2 regions of the Blautia sp. CGZ-1-C1 genome follow, and region 2 is predicted to be linked to the other one. Evidence: riboswitches for the same ligand, from Rfam matches in the RefSeq annotation. Region 2 holds a riboswitch; the other holds the start of a gene.

Region 1 (6,748 bases), on a different contig from region 2:
ATAATCTCGTCCAGATTGAGTACAAAGTAGACAACCATAACCGGCAGTTTCAGGATAAATGCGCAGATGCATCCCAGAGGAACGGTGATGCACCACAAAGTTACGGAATCACACAACATTCCAAATTTGGAGTCTCCGCCTGCTGCGAAAATTCCGCCTATTGTCATACAGTTTACTGATTTTCCTGCAATATAATAGGAACAGATCAGCAGCATTTTTTGCAGATATCCGCGGGCTGTCGGGGTGAGATCTACCATTTTTGTGATAAATGGGGACAAGGCGATCAGGACAAGGCCTGATACAATTCCTGCAATAATCGCAGTTCTGGTAAGTGTTCCGCCTGCCTCCTTTGCTTCCTGCAGGCGGTCTGCACCAAGACGGTTTCCCACTATGATACTGCCTGCATTTCCAAGTCCGAGGCAGAAGCATACAACAAGATTTTTGGAAATATTCGCTATTCCATTGGCGGCAACGGCATCCGTTCCCAGATGTCCCATGATCACAGAATACATGGAAAACCCTATTCCCCATGCAAGATTATTGATCAGTAACGGAACGGCTTTCTGCCAGAAACGGCCAAATAACTTTTTTTCACAGCTTCTGAGACTGAATTTCACAGCTCTGATCCTGCACAATACATAACCAACACTCCACAGGAACTGCACAACTGTTGCAAGTACGGTTGCCAGTGCAGCACCTTTAATTCCCATTTTCGGGAAGCCGGACAGTCCAAAAATTAAAACAGCATTCAATACGATATTGAGAATTACCATAACCCCATTGATCAGGGTACTCATATTTACTGCACCACAGTTCTTCATGATTGCCAGAAAAGTCTGTGCAATTCCCGAAAACACATAGGAAATGCCAATCACCCTTAAATACTCACTTCCCAGAACGATCAGAGTTTCCTCATTTGTCAGGATTCTCATGATCTGTTCCGGAAAGAAAAGGGCTCCTGCCAGAAATACCACTGCAATACATCCGCAAATCTTTGTTACAAGGCTGAACACCTGGGAAATACCTTTGTAGTCCCCTTTTCCATAATATTGTGCCACAAACATATTCTCGCCTGCCATAAATGCAAACATAAACAGATTAAATACAAAAGTAACCTGTGTGGCCAGTGATACAGCTGACATGGCATCCTGACTTAACTTTCCCAGCATGATCGCATCACATGCTCCGACCAGGGCTGTCATGAACTGCTGAAGTGCAATTGGAAGTGCCAGCCTGACTATTTCTTTTCGTAAACTTCGTTTACACTCGTCCATTATCTTTTTTGCTCCTGTATAAAATATTAATGATACTCATCAGTCAATTTTCAGAATCATATTCAGGATTCTAGTTTAATCCTTTAATTCTCCTTAATCAAGCAGATAAAATCATCCTCTTCGCTATTTGCTTGATTTGGTTAAAGTTCTTCCTTCAAAAATGCAAAAGGTTCTTCATCCTGAAGGAAATGCATAAGCTGATATGCACACATGATCGCTACATTTTCCTCTTTCAGGATTCTCTTTACTTCTTCTCTGTCAGCAAGCACAACTTCGATTTCTTCGGAATCCTCCTGTGCCGCTTTACTGATCTCACCTTCCGCGTAACCGTAAACATTTGCGCAGGATTCATCTGTCATGCCAACCGTTGTGAAATAAGGTTTCTCAAATGCAGGATTTACTTTCAGAGGTGTGAATTTCAGTCCTGTTTCCTCATACATTTCTCTTACTGCACCTTCATGGAATTCTTCGTTCGGTTCTACCAGACCTGCCGGGAATTCATAGATGTATCCGCCGATTGCATATCTGTACTGACGTACCAATACAACCCTGTCTTTTTTCTCTCCGTAAAGACTGTAAATAATTACACCATCCGGAGTATTTTTACCTGTTTTTATTTTTAATTCGTTAATACTCTTCGCGCGTGATGCCACAAAATATGACACAGGAGTGTTATGGACACTTGTTGCATTTAAATGATATAAGTTTAAAAATTTACAGTCTGTCAATTTCTCAATATTGTGTATCTGTCCCATAATGGATACTTCCTTTCGCTATTCATAAACCTCACATTCAGGTGTTTATATTGTCTGCTTTATCTTACCATATTATCGTATCTTTTTTAAGTCAGTCTGACAATTTCTGTAATTATTTTTTACCCGCCAAAAAGAAAAACAGCCGTAGATTTTTCATCATACGACTGTTCTTCTTTTTTATTGGACTGCCAATTTATTCTTTATCAGATATAAAATCAATCTCCCTTAAGAACTACACGGATTCTCTTATAAATAAAGAATACGATCAGAGATGTCAGTGTATATTTAAATATATTGAATGGGAAAATGATCATTGCTGCAAATGTAAGAAGATTATTTACAGAGCTGTGTACTGCGCTACCCATTTCAATAAATGCTTCTACCGGCATTCCAAAAGCCTTTCCGTATGCCGGAAGTAACACGAATGCATTGATAAAGCATGCAACTACTGCTGTAAGTACGGTTCCAGTTGCCATTCCGATCACTGCATGTTTTCTGCTCTTAACAGATTTGTAACGGTAGATCAGACCTGCCGGAACTGCAAATGTACATCCAAAGATGAAGTTTGCCACATCGCCTACACCTGCTGTCATAGATCCCTTTGTTACCAGATGCACAAGAATCTTTACCAGCTCGATCAGTACACCTGCGATCGGTCCCATTGCGAATGAGCCAACCAGTACCGGGATTTCTGAAAAGTCCAGCTGATAAAAACTCGGTGCCAGGAAAGGAAGCGGAAACTCCAGATTCATTAAAATTCCTGCGATAGCACCAAGCATGGCTATCTGTGTGATGGTTCTCGTCTTACTCCTTGCCATCACATTTCCATTTCTTAATACCTGTTCACTCATACTGTTTCTCTCCTTTGAAATTATTCTTTATGGATCTGTCTCATATCCTGTTAAAAGAAAATTCCACAAGCTTTTTATATAATGAAGATTTTCTTCAACATATAAAAAACCCCGGATTATATGTCCGGGGTAATGAGCACGTATGGTAAATATCGCGTGTTCTTCTCTCATCCAGACTATACTGTCGGTCCTGGAATTCCACCAGATCAGCCGCCTGAGCGGGTCGCGGACTATAACCGCCGGTAGGGAATCTCAGCTGATGCTGATCACCACAACCCCGAAGAATTTTCTTTTATCTGCGTCTGATTATACTACATACAGATATCTATTGTCAATACAACTATTCCATTACGCTTCTCTATTGACTTTGCTTTTCCAGGCTATTATAATAAATCCAGAAAACGAAAGGAGGTTTTCAATATGAAAACATGGACAAAGAAGTTCCAGAAAATGTTAACACTGATACTTGCCATCTGCCTCGTTACCGGCTGCATGGGATTCTCAAATGTGCAGGCAGCTACCGGAAAGTCAGGTACAACCTACTATAATACCTGCATAAATGGAAAAAAAGGCGGAACAATAACAACCAATGGCACAAAATACTATATGTCAGGCACAAGAAAGGCTATATGTAAGGGGAACACTCTGACAATGTATGCGTCATTTAATACTTCCAAAAACGGAGTATTAAACAGCCAAAACAAAAAAGCATATATAAAATACGGAAAACATACATTTAAACTTACTTCCAAGACCAAATACTATTTTTCCGGAGGTGAAGCTCCCAACGAATATTGCTCAAAGTCCGCTTTCATGTCTACCATGAGAAGCATGAATGGATTAGGTCTGTGCATTAAGGTAACCAATGGAAAAGTTGTTGAGATGTCTTTCAATTCATGATACCACAAAAGCCGCAAAGCTGGAAATTCCCACTTTACGGCTCTTGTTTAACTTGTCATTATTTTTTCCGAAACCATTCTTTTTTCTCTGTTCTCGCAACCCCCTCCCTGAGAAGCTTTTCATCTCATCAGGCACTTTTCATAAGTCAGGCGAATATTTGTAATATTAAAGCAGGAGACTCACTTCATTGATAAAATTTTACTCTGCCTGATCAATATTATCAACCCTACAGCCCGCTAATACAACCATTCCAGGATTAGAAAAACAGGAAATCACTGCCAGACAAATGAAAAATATATAATATCCCGGTATTTTGTAGTTCATAAGTATTGCTGCCATAGTTTTCACCTCGCTTATGTACAATCTTCAGTAATTCATTTAGAGGATTGTTATAATTCACTCATCCTTTATTACACTCATTATACCCTTTTCTCATCAGCTTTTCATTCACTGGCAGTATATGTTTTATGCCACAGCAACAATAGTTTTCCCACTTATAGCCGAACATTAGCTTTGGTCTTTACAGTCAGCTATCAAATATAAAATTTACAATCTTCTTTGATAATTGACGAACTACTGAGAATATGCTTTAATGGATTTAGCATAAATACTTTAGGAGAACAAACATAGTTCTCAACTATGCTTCTACACCAACGATACATGTATCATATCTCACAAAAAGAAATGGGGGAACACACAAATGGGACTTATAGCTATCAGTAGTCTGATGCTCTTGGGCGGTATGTATCTGATGATTGCATTCGCATGGTGGCTTCTGCAGATCATTGCCAACTGGAGAATCTTTACCAAAGCAGGAGAGGCCGGATGGAAAAGTATTATTCCAATATATGGCGATTATATTTCTTATAAAATCGCATGGCAGCCCGCATATTTCTGGCTGACTCTCATCCTGGGAATCATATCTTCTTATCTGCAGGGAACTCTGGAAATAAGCGAAAGCTTAACAGTCTACATGCTTGTCATACTGATCAAAATCATACTTGTCATCATCAGTATTATGTACAGCATTAAGCTTGCAAGAGCCTTCGGCAGAGGCACAGGATTCGCCATTGGCCTTATCTTCTTACCGCCAATCTTCATGCTGATCCTTGGCTTCGGCGATGACAGATATTATGGGGCAGATAAATAGACAACCGCTAAATAAAAAATCCTCAGAGCTTATGTTCTGGGGATTTTTTCATCTCATACAGGCTACAGCCTATTATAAAGTTCTGTTATCAAAATACTCTTTTACCGTTTCACAGCAGAAATCAGTCACCTCATACCTGTTACTCACATCTCCGTCAAAAATCGGTTCAAGTCCGCCTGCTGCCGCCTCGAAGAACAGTTTTGTACCAACTTCAGGAGTATATCCTGTACATGGTTTGATCATGTTGTTTAACAGCGGTCTGTTCTCTGCTCCAAGATATTTACGGATTCCTTCGATACCGAATTTCGGTCCCTGGAAGTCTTTTACAAAACTTTCCGGGAAGTCGATGTCAAGGAGTTTCAGAAATGGCATTGACATGATGTTTCCTGTGATCGTTGCGAGTAACAGCGGGATGTATTTCTTAGTAGCATTATCACTTCATTTTTAATATGCAGCAATGTATGGGCTGTAATTCACTATCCGTTTATATTACAATTCAAAGGTTTCCAGATCATCCGGGATAAAAAGATTTCCTTTATAATATGGTTTTCCTTCCTCTGTGTAGAGTTCTTTTCGTCTGGAGATATTTTTATCTTCTGTATGATACAAAATCAGATTGTCAACATTCAGTTCCTGTGCGAGCTGACAGGCATCCTTTACTGTGGAATGATGTTTCTCATAAGGTTTAAATTTATCTGCCTGTGAAAAGAGACAAAATGCCTCATGGAGAAGCCAGGTACTATTCACTGCATATTTATGTTCACATTCATTATATGGCTCATCTCCACAGCAGGTCAGTTTCTTTCCGTCTGCATATTCCATGCAAAATCCGAACTGTTTTGCTTTTGTAGAAAGAATATCAAAGAATATTACCTTGTGTCCCAGAATCATTCTTTCTTCTCCATCTTTTACTTCTTCCAGATGTACTTTCTCACCAATGTATTTGGTTTCTTTTGCAGTCAGAAGCATCTGGGACATCTGCTTCAGAAGGCAGATCACTTCGTCATGTCCGTAGATTACTACTTCACCATCAAACTGTCCTCTTGCCATTCCCTGGCAATACATACGGAGCATCCAGATAATTCCCAGCAGATGGTCGATATGTTTATGCGTAACAAAAATCGTACGGATATCCTTCCAGCTGATTCCGGCATCTTCCAACTGTTTCAAAATGGTGCTTCCACCGCCGCCATCTATCATAAAATATTCTTTATCCTCGTTTAATGTAAAACAGGTATTATAACATTTCGTTACTTTTGCATTTCCGGTTCCCAGTATTGTAAGCTTCATCTTATATAGTACCTCCTGGCTATTCATCTGAATTCTGTTTCTCATGTAGTATAACATATAAAAGAAAAGTGTTCCATTCAAAAACGGAACACTTTTCTTCTTTGTATATAGCAATTTTTATATGATTATTTGCATCCATCGCAAGATGTAGCACATGGATTATCAAAACTAGGATTAAATGCGTAGAAATTCTTTGCATCCAATTCTTCCTGAATAGAACGAAGTGCTTCACCAAATCGCTGGAAATGTACCACCTCGCGCGCACGTAAGAATTTAATCGGATCAGCAATTTCCGGCATATCCCGTACTACCCGAAGAATATTATCATAAGTAGAGCGGGCTTTCTGTTCTGCTGCAAGATTCTCAAATAAATCAGTAATAGGGTCTCCTTTACTCTGAAATTCACAGGCATTAAATGGAACTCCACCTGCGGCCTGCGGCCAGACTCCTACAGTATGATCAATATAATACGGACCGAATCCAGATTTCTCAATTTCTTCCATAGAGAGATCTCGGGTAAGCTGGTGT
Region 2 (10,558 bases):
GGATCAGGTATTCATTTACATTTGTATAAGTCAGTTTCATATTACTGTGACCTCTCTTTCGTTTAAACTTTTATCTGTAACAAAACCAGATGTTCATGTTACGTCATTGCTACAAATCTTTCTTTCCATATCATTTTGAATCCAACCCGGGCAGATTTTCTTCAAAATCATGGTGAAAGTGCTTCGTTTCTGTGTCGGAAAAATGAACGGAAACACTTGATTTTACTGACTTTCTTCAATGTAACCTTATTATAACGTCCTCCCCCCATCCCACCTCTTCATTGGGATACTCCTCGTACCCCGGTAATGGTCTGGCACCTCTTCGGAGATAGGCTTTTACTTTTTCCCCATAGAGGTAGGGATCGTTTCCATTTACAATCCCCCATTGCATTAACAATGCTGCGGCTCCGCTGACAAAGGGTGCTGCAAAGGAAGTCCCTGTTACTGTTCTATAACCGCCGCCGGGTACGGGAGCAACTATGTTTACTCCAGGTGCAACCAGATCCGGCTTCAGATATGGCAGCCTCCTGCTGCCCCTTCCGGAAAAATCCGCATAGGAGTCAACCAGCGAATCATATGCCCCAACTGCAATAATCCGCCGGGCAGTAGCGGGTATGGTCAAAGTTCCATATGCCCTTGGTTCATAAAACCCGGTTCCTCTGTTCAGGGTATTTCCACCTGGCAGCCACAGGTAATAATCTCCTCCCCTGACCTTTTTTCCACTTAGAATGATTTTCCAGTCTCCACTGTCCACATAAGTTTCCACAGGAAGGAAATCTATGTAGATTTCCTGTGTCAGATGATAGGGTCCAGGTTTTCCATAATAGATTAAAAGCTCTGTATTTCCCAGTTTGTACCTCTGAGGACCAAGCTTTTCATCTAAGGGGCCGATCCGGTTTCCGGATGGATTTTCAATATAAATACTCATCTCATCCTCATAAGCTTTCCATAACTGCACATTTAATGTTGGTTCCCTGCTGCTCACAGATAATTCTATCTGTCTGGTCTGTCCCTGTTTCAGGGTTCCGCCCTCATGCAGAGGCTGATTGCCATTGTTTCCTGTACCTGTACAGATAACCAGACGTCCCGTAGAAGAAACCATATCTATATATGTTTCAAGAAGGGAATCTCCCTTATGTGACCCATAGTTATTTCCAAAACTGATATTGATAACCATCGGCCGCCCCAGAAACAATGACTGACGCACCAAATAATCAATTCCCTGTATCAGTTCGGTTGTTCTTGGGAAAGAATTTTCTCTGGGAATCCCCATTTTTACCACTATCAGGTCACTCTCATAAGCTACTCCCTGATTGACTCCATCGGAAGCTCTCCCGTTTCCTGCCGCGATTCCCAGCACTGAGGTTCCATGTCCACTGTAATCCACAGATGGAACAAGGCGCCTGCCCTGGTTTTCTCCAAGTGCAAGCGCCTCATCTATTTCTTCTTTCGTATATTCTGTTCCTGTCACATATCCCTGCGGTGGTTTTCCCGGGATACTCTGGTCCCACAGCCGCAAAATCCTGCTACTCCCATCTGCATTTCTGAAATCCGGGTGAAAATAATCAACTCCGGAATCGACGATACCTATCAGAATTCCTTTTCCTGTCAGCCCGTCTCTGCCAGTCTGCACTGTTCGGATACAGCTGGCTCCTTTTGCCTGAAATAGTTCAAAATAGAGTCGTTTTGGTTTTTCTATAAATTCTACCTGTACACGGTCTGAATAAGCATCAATTTCCGATTCCGGCAAAGTTACAACAGCATAGCCGCCAAGCAATGGCACTACCTGAATCCCGTTGCCAGCCAGCCCACTCTCCGGACCACTGTATTTTACAATAATGTCCCACTGCCTCGAAGTCATATCATATCCTATATTCAGGTTCTCAGATTTCCTGCGTTCCTCTGGTGTCGCATCCATAGCCAGATTTAAGAGATTATCTATTTTCTGATCTGCCATAAACATTTCCTTCCGCTTCAAACCTGTTATACATTTAATCATACAGCCTGAAACCGCATAGTTCTTATTTACTATATTCCTCTATCACACAATTATGTTCCTTTGTTTTCTTATCATAATTCACACCAACAAGAAGAATATTTCCTTTATATTCTTCCAGACTGGCGCAATACTCTTTTTTCCCGATCTGCGCAATTGCTCCCTCTGCACTCTGATTCCACTTTAATTCAACTACCAGCGCAGGTTTTTCCTGAAATTTTCTTCGCGGGATAAAAACAAGATCCGCAAATCCTTTTCCACCAGCCATTTCTCTGTGAACTGTGTAGAAATTTCTTGCTGCATACAAGGCGAGCGATATCGTATAACTTAACGCATTCTCATCATTGTACTGTATATGAGATGTCTCGAAATGTGCCTGTCTGATCCCTTCCGCTACCTGCGCAGGTCTTCTCTGCCAGATTGCATTGAGTGTATCTGCAGAATTCTTCAAAGCCTTTGAAACTTCTCCCCAGTCAGATGCCGCAACACTGTTCACATATTCTGTACGTACTTCACTGTTGGGTATTTTTACAATTTTGTTGTCATAATCATAAGCAAGATACCCCAAATGAATTAATAAAGTAAGAACATCATCTTCTGTACGAAATGTTGCCATATCATTTGCAAAGCTTCCTGTATTTACCGGAACGCTTTCTCCTGCGATCATACTTAGAACATCATCTTTTAAGCCTTCAAAATTCATGTCAATGTATACTTGTAAAGCTTCAAATGTCTCTGTCTGGTTCCAGTAATTCCCTATTTTTCTAAACCTCATGCAGCTCACCACAGAGCGTGGACTGTAAATAGACAAAGCTTTCTCAAAAGAATATCCGTCATACCAACTTTTCACTTCCTGCATATCCATGTTGTATGTTTTACATAGATTCCTTACTTCTTCCTCTGTAAATCCTACATACTCCGCAAGTGGTCCCGGATCGATCATCGAAAATTCATCAAACATATTCAATGCAGAATGTGTTCCATATTTCTTAATCGGAAGAATCCCAGTCATATATACAAGGGCAAGATAGCCTTTATCTTTCAGTAAATCTCTTAAAAAATCCAGATACTTTTCCTGTGCTTCTCGGTCTGTTTTATATTCTCTGAAAATGCAATCCCATTCATCAATAACTACGACAAACTGCCTCTTTGTTTTATTATAAACATCCTGCATAGTTCTCATCAGATTGGTCTCATCAAAATATCGAAAATCCGGATACTTTTCCAACAGATCCCAGATCACACTTTTCCTAATCAGCGCAATCATTTCTTCTACTGTATCGCTCTGGCTTAAAAATTCCTGCATATTGAGAAATATCGTATCATATTTGTTTAAATATTTTTTAAAACTCTCACATGATGCAATTTTGAATCTTGAAAAGAGTTCTTTTGAATCAGCCTCGCAATTGTAATAGGCAGCGATCATGTTAGCTGTAATAGATTTTCCAAAACGGCGTGGACGGCTAATGCAAATATACTTTTGTGTTGTCTGAGCAATCGAATTCAGATATTCTAAAAGCTCTGTTTTATCTACGTATATGCTGGAATTTACTACTTCCATGAAATTATTTATATCTGGATTTAAATAATTTCCCATTCCGATTTCACCTCCGCATTTATTTTGATTTTCCTTTGCTTCTTATTATAAGGCATAAATCAAAGACAGGCAATATTTGTCTTACTTATCCCCATCTGTTCTGGCATCGGCAATGATTGCGCCCCGAAAATATTAATTAATTGCCATAAAAAATATACAACTTTTTACAGCATCATAATAATTCCAAGAAACAGACTGTTGCCTGCTACCTTTGCGGCCTGTTTACTGTTTCCCTGTCCCAGTGTTCTGGCAAGAAGTGCATTTGTTCCTACTCCTGTTCCAATTCCCACTGCAACCATAAGCATCTGTACCGGGAAAATTAAAATTTTACACAAATTTTTCATTAGCGCGCATGTGTATTTTACAAAGCATTCCTATAATAGGAGATAAAGAAATGAGAAATAAAATAATATATAAGCTTACATTGTTACTATATGTCAACTGGATATTGATACTCCCAAAAGGAGATTTCCAATCTGACCAAGCATTACATCACAGATATAAGAAAAGAGGAATGATTATGTATCAGACATTATGGAATTCTATTAATCATCAGGTAAAAAAGTCACATGCTTCTGCCGCTTTTCTGGCAGTTTCACTTATTGAATGGACAACACTCGGACTTCTGGCAGGATTTTTCATCTCTATAATTGGCGGAATGTCTGCTATTACCAAACTGACTGTTATCCTTTGTGCCGGTGGATATACCGGACTGATTTTTGGTTTCTTTGGCGGAATTTTATATCTGTACAGAACAGATTCCCGCCATTCCTCAGCAGAATCTTCTCCCTCTGCTACCGTCAGACTCTCTCTTAAGAGTAAAACAGCTGCCTGATTTATATCAGACAGCTGTTTTATTTTTCTACAAAATGGATTCTCGTCTCATCAAAACGATTCTCCATCTGTGCAATACCGATCCACACACCGCCAAATCCCAGTGCATCTGTTTCCAATCAAATGTATTACTTCTTAATTTTTTCTATCATACACTGATGTTCTTTATCTTTTTTCGAATAATTAATACCTACCAGAAGAATGTTTCCAGCATATTACGCTGAGACTTTTTTATCTTTGCAATCAGATACAAAAACGCTATCACAACCATTTTAAGAAAGTCAATCGAATATTCTCAATTGAAGCAGGGGACTTACTTGTATCACCCCAATGCCACATCAAGCACCATCATCAGTGAAAATCCTACTGCGAAGAAAATCGTTCCAATATTGGAATGTTCCCCTGCTGACATTTCGGGGATAAGTTCTTCTACTACTACGTAGAACATTGCTCCCGCTGCAAAGCTGAGCAGATATGGTAACGCCGGAACAATAAGTCCTGCCGCCAGGATCGTAAGTACCGCACCGATTGGTTCTACGATTCCGGATAACACACCACCTGCAAACGCTCTGCCTTTTCCCATTCCTTCCGAGCGCAATGGCATGGAAATAATCGCGCCTTCCGGGAAATTCTGAATAGCGATTCCAATAGAGAGCACCATGGCCCCCATCACGGTAATCTTCGTATTTCCGGTCAGATATCCGGCATAGACCACTCCTACTGCCATTCCTTCCGGAATATTGTGTAAAGTTACAGCCAGAACCAGCATAGTAGTTCTCTGAAGTCTGCTCTTTGGACCTTCTGCCTTGTCACTGTTCTGGTGAAGGTGCGGGATCATGTGATCCAGCAAGAGCAAAAAGAGCACTCCAATCCAGAATCCCACTGCTGCCGGGATAAAAGAAAACTTTCCCATGTCTGCAGACTGCTCGATTGATGGAATCAGCAGACTCCACACTGAAGCTGCCACCATGACCCCGGCCGCAAAGCCGGTAAGTGCTCTCTGTACTTGTTCATTCAGATTCCTTTTCATAAAAAATACGCAGGCTGCTCCTGCTGAAGTTCCGATAAAAGGAATCAGGATTCCGTAAAATACATTTATATTCATCTGTCTACTCCTCCTATTCTATTTGTATGCCTAAGATAAGTAATTGTTCCTATTCTCCACCAATCATACAAATAACTCTGATTTGGTTAAATAATAGTGGATGAAAAATCCAGTTTGTTTGTTAGTTAGTTTAGTCTAACTCATGTAAGTATATCAGATTTTCTTCCAAATAAAAAGAGCATACAGAACTTTTTTCAAATTCTATATGCCCAAATTTAACCGAATCAAGTAAGTCCCCTGCGGGGGTTGCGAAGAGCAATAAGCAGTTAAAGAATAGACTGCGGGCAGCCGGACTATTTCTTTTCGTAAACTTTGTTTACGCTCATTCATTGTTTTTGCTCCTGTTTCAGATAAACTGCAGCACCCAGTATACAAACGGTAAAGTCACGATTGAACAGACTGTCGTCACCAGGATTCCACCCATGGCATAGTCGCCGTCTGTGCCGTATGTATTTGCCATCATAACTACAGATGACATTACCGGCATAGCGGATGTGAGTGTCATGGTCATACGTATTTCTGCCGATATTGGAAGTAACCCCAGTATCAGATAAAACAGCACCGGAAAAATCAGCATTTTGATTGCGACGATTCCATAATAGTCCAGTTTGCAAATATATTTTTTTACATCCATACATGCAAAGACTCCGCCAAGATAAATCATTGCCAGAGGTGTTGCTGTTGCTCCGATTTTTGAGAATGCTGTGTTCAGAATCTCTGGTAATGTAAGGCCTGTAAGAATGCAGAATAATGCCAATACGATTGCAACTGTTACCGGGTTAATCAGCTTTTTAAAGTCAAATGTAGAATGCTTTACGGCACCAACATTTTTTCCACATTGTGATGAATTTTTTGAAGTATTTTCCACTGTATCCTCTGCCTTCGAGGTTAGCCTTACCCCGACTGTCCACAGCATCAGCTGGTCTATCATGGTAAATACCGAGATATACAGCATTCCTCTTTCCGGAAAGATACTTGTGACAATGGGAATTCCCATAAATCCAATATTTCCAAATGCACTCATTGCAGAATAAAGCTGCTGGTGATCACCTTGCAGGTGCAGTATTTTTCCCGAAAGAAAGCTGAGTCCAAACAGACAGATATACATAAAGAATGCGATTCCGAGAATCGGCAGGGAGTGGAAAAGCATTTGCTTATCCACTCCATTTACCGTATTTGTAAAAATCATGACCGGCAGTGCCAGTTTGATCACAAGTCTGGAAACGACTTCCATATTTTCCCGGTTCAGCACATGTGTCTGGATCAGAATGATGCCTGCCAGAATGTAGATGACAAACATTCCGATCTGATTAAGAAGAATATTTAATGTACTCATAAGTCAATTCTCCGGAGTGTTTTTGCCTGTCTTGATTTTTAATTTTTCAATATCATGTATCTGTCCCATTGTTGCTATTTCCTTTCTTCTGCATTCGCATTATTTATTTTTCATAAAGGATTCTTCCTTCATTTTTTATAACTTCTACTAACTTTTTTATTTCTATTCTGTCTGTTTTATCTTACCATATTATCATGCCTTTTTTAAGTCTCTCCAACAATTTCGAGGATTGTTTTTCTGTGCTCAGGCATGAAAAACAGCCGCAGATTCTTCATCATACGGCTGATCTTTTCTATTTAATATTCTATCTGTTGTCTGTTTTTATTTCTCAATCCCCTTTAAGAACCACACGGATTCTCTTGTAGATCAGAAATACAATCAGGGATGTCAGTGCATATTTAAATAAGTTGAATGGGAAGATGATCAGTGCTGCAAATGAAAGCAGACTGTTTACAGAGCTGTGTACTGCGCCACCCATTTCGATGAATGCTTCGATTGGCATTCCAAAAGCTTTTCCATAAGCCGGAAGTAAAACAAATGCATTAATAAAGCATGCAACTATTGCTGTCAGAACTGTTCCGACCGCCATTCCTACAACTGCGTGTTTTCTGCTCTTGACGGATTTGTAGCGGTAGATTAATCCTGCCGGAACTGCGAATGTACATCCGAAGATGAAGTTTGCCACGTCACCGACTCCTGCTGTCATAGATCCCTTTGTTACAAGATGCACCAGAATCTTCACCAGCTCGATCAGAACACCTGCAATCGGTCCCATTGCGAAAGAGCCAACCAGTACAGGGATCTCAGAGAAATCCAACTGATAAAATGTCGGTGCCAGGAACGGAAGCGGAAACTCCAGATTCATCAGAATTCCTGCGATAGCGCCAAGCATGGCTATCTGTGTGATAGTCCTTGTCTTACTCCTTGCCATTGCGTTTCCATTTCTTAATACCTGTTCACTCATACTGTTTCTCTCCTTTGAAATTATTCTTTATGGATATAAATTTTTATTCGCTGCATATCCTGTTTAAAAGAAAATTCCACAAGCTTCTTTACATGGCAAAACTGTCATATCTCATAGAAAATTTCACCACATAAAAAACCCTGGATAAATCATCCAGGGTAATGAGCACGTATGGTAAAAATATCGCGTGTTCTTCTCTCATCCAGACTATACTGTCGGTTCTGGAGTTTCACCAGATCAGCCGCCTAAGCTAAGCGGGTCGCGGACTATAACCGCCGGTAGGGAATCTCAGCTAATGCTGATCACCACAACCCCGAAGAATTTTCTTTTATCTGCGTTTGATTATACTACATAAGTATATTCATTTCAATACAATTTTCAGATTTTTTACCGGAGTGTACATTGTAAGAAGGAGTCGTATTGTCCGTTGGAATCTCATCGGGTGCAAACAGTTCTATTTTATTATCGAATTCTGTATAATTCTCATTTGCGCCAAGTTCTCTTGATTCTATCAAAGTTTCTGTAATGTTCTCTCCACTCTTTGTAATTCTAAGTCATGCACCACCAGTTCAACTGGTGGTTTGATTATTTTCTTTTTCTCCCTTTTCTATTATAACTTTATTTTCTACTTGTTTTATTCACTGACAGTGTATATTTATCTTTCCCGCAAAAAAGCAGGAACTGTACTCAACAGTCCTGCTTTTTCATCATCAGAGAAATAGTTTTCCCCTTATGCAGTAATATTCTTTCTCATATGAATCCTCTCTGCAATCTTATCCACCACTTTATTGCAGATCACCGTATAAGCCGCGCCAAACACATTCGCGCCAATACGAAGTGCCACTGCCGCAGGCATTCCGAAAAGTCCTGCTGCAATAGAGAGTGCTCCGAAAGTGTTAAATGCAGTCTGCCATGCATATCCTGCGGAATATCCGACTCCGATTCCACCAATCATTCCGATATACGGATACATGGATTCCGGAAGTACCAGATACAGTACAATAAAGAGCAAACATCCTACAATATTGAACAGCCCTCTGTTTCCGGCTCTGGAAGCACAGTCTTCTGTAAATGGCAGGCATACGGACATGCAGGCGATTCCTGCCCACATGGCTCTCGGCAGTCCCAGAAGATTCATAAATAACATAGCACTGGACACAATCAGTGTCAGTTTCAGATACCATCTGCTTCTTGCTGAGCGGATGTCAAACTCACGAAACAGGTCAAGGAAAGTTCTTCTATATGGTCTGTTCTTCTGATTTTTGTAAAAAATCACCATGCAGATCAGCATTCCTATGAAAAGTCCTGCGATGCGTAACGCATATTCCTGCCCGGTCACATCATATCCCAGAAGGAGTAAATAGCCCAGTACAAATGTAGAATGATTATACATAATCACATTGTGGCATCCAAGAATCATCAGAAGCAGAATGCAGACCACATTGACAAGAAATGCGGCAAATGGATGTGGTGCTGCCATATTTGCCAGTCTTGGCCCCGCCATAAGAATTCCAAAGATTCCTGCAATGGAAATCAACCCATGTGTTGTCCTGATTCCGAAGTCCGCCTGTCGCAATACGAGAACCGCCAGCAGAACTGTAACCCCGACTACACTGTTATTGCTTCCTGTGAGTTTACTGTACAGGCTCACCACCGCAACACAGAACGCCATGACCAGATATACTTTGAAGTTATAAATTAATATGTGACGTCTTTTTTCTTTTGGATCCGTTGTGTTCTTAATAAGCTGCTTAGAACCAACGGAACTCAACTGTAGTTCCTGATAAAATGTCATTTCCAAGTCGTCTCCTTTTTTGTAAAATCACGTAAAAATCCAGCGTTTTCACAGAATAACAAAACGCCAAATGATTACGTATCTACTATGAATTTTGAAATAGTAACGAGCACTATACCGCAATTTTCCAAAAACGTCAAGAGTCATTTCTCGCACTCCATAAATTTTTTTACTCACTCAAAAGAGGTATTATTCCATACACCGTTCACATTATGTATCATTAATTACCACTTAATACAATCCCATGATCGCCAGCAATGCCGTGATCACTACAAGGCTGCAAAGAATCGTCACGCTGTTCGCACAGCTTGCCATTCCTTCATCTCCTCCACACATTCCTGTGTAGGCAGGTGCAACTGCACTCATAGGAGCAAAGCACAGTAAAACAAGGGTCTGTCTGATTACCAGATCAAATGGTAATACAAAGAAGAAAAATACTGCACAGACTGCCGCAAAAATGTGTCGGATCACTACCAGTTTAACGATCTCACCCATATATTCTTTGATCAATTACCTCAATCCTTCCCAGACGGCAAATGCTGTGTTAAGCGCTTTAAAGGGCGGGCTGGTGGATGTGCTGATCCTGGACTCCAATCTTGCTGAAGCACTGCTGAAACTTAGTGAAGACATGCCTTCACAGGAGTAATACATACAAAATACCCTTTCGTCATATTATACGAAAGGGTATTTTTTCAGACTATTCTATTTTCTGTAAAGTACAAATGCCTCATATGGATTCAGGATGATTTTCCTGTCAAATACTTTTCTTCCCATATTCGTAATCAGGCACTGAGCTCCTTCTGTGAATGTTTCCGGAAGTTCCATTTCCGCTTCCTGTGCACTGAAATTACATACTGTGAGCAGCTTCTCTGATTCAAGCTTTCTTATGTAAGCAAAGATCTGGTCATGATCACGGTACAGAGCCTCAAAT

What was found. Region 2 has a riboswitch for FMN ahead of AC058W_RS16600 (ECF transporter S component). Riboswitches for the same ligand answer to the same signal wherever they lie in the genome.
Region 1: linked by a shared signal. The riboswitch ahead of AC058W_RS06110 (ECF transporter S component) and the one ahead of AC058W_RS16600 (ECF transporter S component) in region 2 are both predicted to bind FMN.

What each region holds. Positions count from the first base shown of each region.
Region 1 is NZ_JBWLUT010000080.1:12,761-19,508, forward strand. Features, by position in the region: gene AC058W_RS06100 (MATE family efflux transporter) at 1-1,274, opposite strand, end outside; gene AC058W_RS06105 (NUDIX hydrolase) at 1,415-2,029, opposite strand; gene AC058W_RS06110 (ECF transporter S component) at 2,245-2,880, opposite strand; FMN riboswitch at 3,036-3,169, opposite strand; gene AC058W_RS06115 (hypothetical protein) at 3,301-3,780, shown strand; gene AC058W_RS06120 (hypothetical protein) at 3,979-4,119, opposite strand; gene AC058W_RS06125 (DUF5684 domain-containing protein) at 4,481-4,930, shown strand; gene AC058W_RS06130 (hypothetical protein) at 5,003-5,308, opposite strand; gene AC058W_RS06135 (MBL fold metallo-hydrolase) at 5,420-6,220, opposite strand; gene AC058W_RS06140 (manganese catalase family protein) at 6,346-6,748, opposite strand, start outside.
Region 2 is NZ_JBWLUT010000180.1:22,351-32,908, reverse strand. Features, by position in the region: gene AC058W_RS16635 (TnpV protein) at 1-40, opposite strand, end outside; gene AC058W_RS16630 (S8 family peptidase) at 236-1,957, opposite strand; gene AC058W_RS16625 (AAA family ATPase) at 2,022-3,593, opposite strand; partial or broken gene AC058W_RS16620 (MATE family efflux transporter) at 3,767-3,916, opposite strand; gene AC058W_RS16615 (hypothetical protein) at 4,114-4,428, shown strand; gene AC058W_RS16610 (ZIP family metal transporter) at 4,750-5,532, opposite strand; gene AC058W_RS16605 (AEC family transporter) at 5,879-6,868, opposite strand; gene AC058W_RS16600 (ECF transporter S component) at 7,197-7,832, opposite strand; FMN riboswitch at 8,019-8,157, opposite strand; gene AC058W_RS16595 (hypothetical protein) at 8,180-8,347, opposite strand; gene AC058W_RS16590 (FUSC family protein) at 8,563-9,627, opposite strand; gene AC058W_RS16585 (AEC family transporter) at 9,859-10,137, opposite strand; gene AC058W_RS16580 (glycoside hydrolase family 13 protein) at 10,330-10,558, opposite strand, start outside.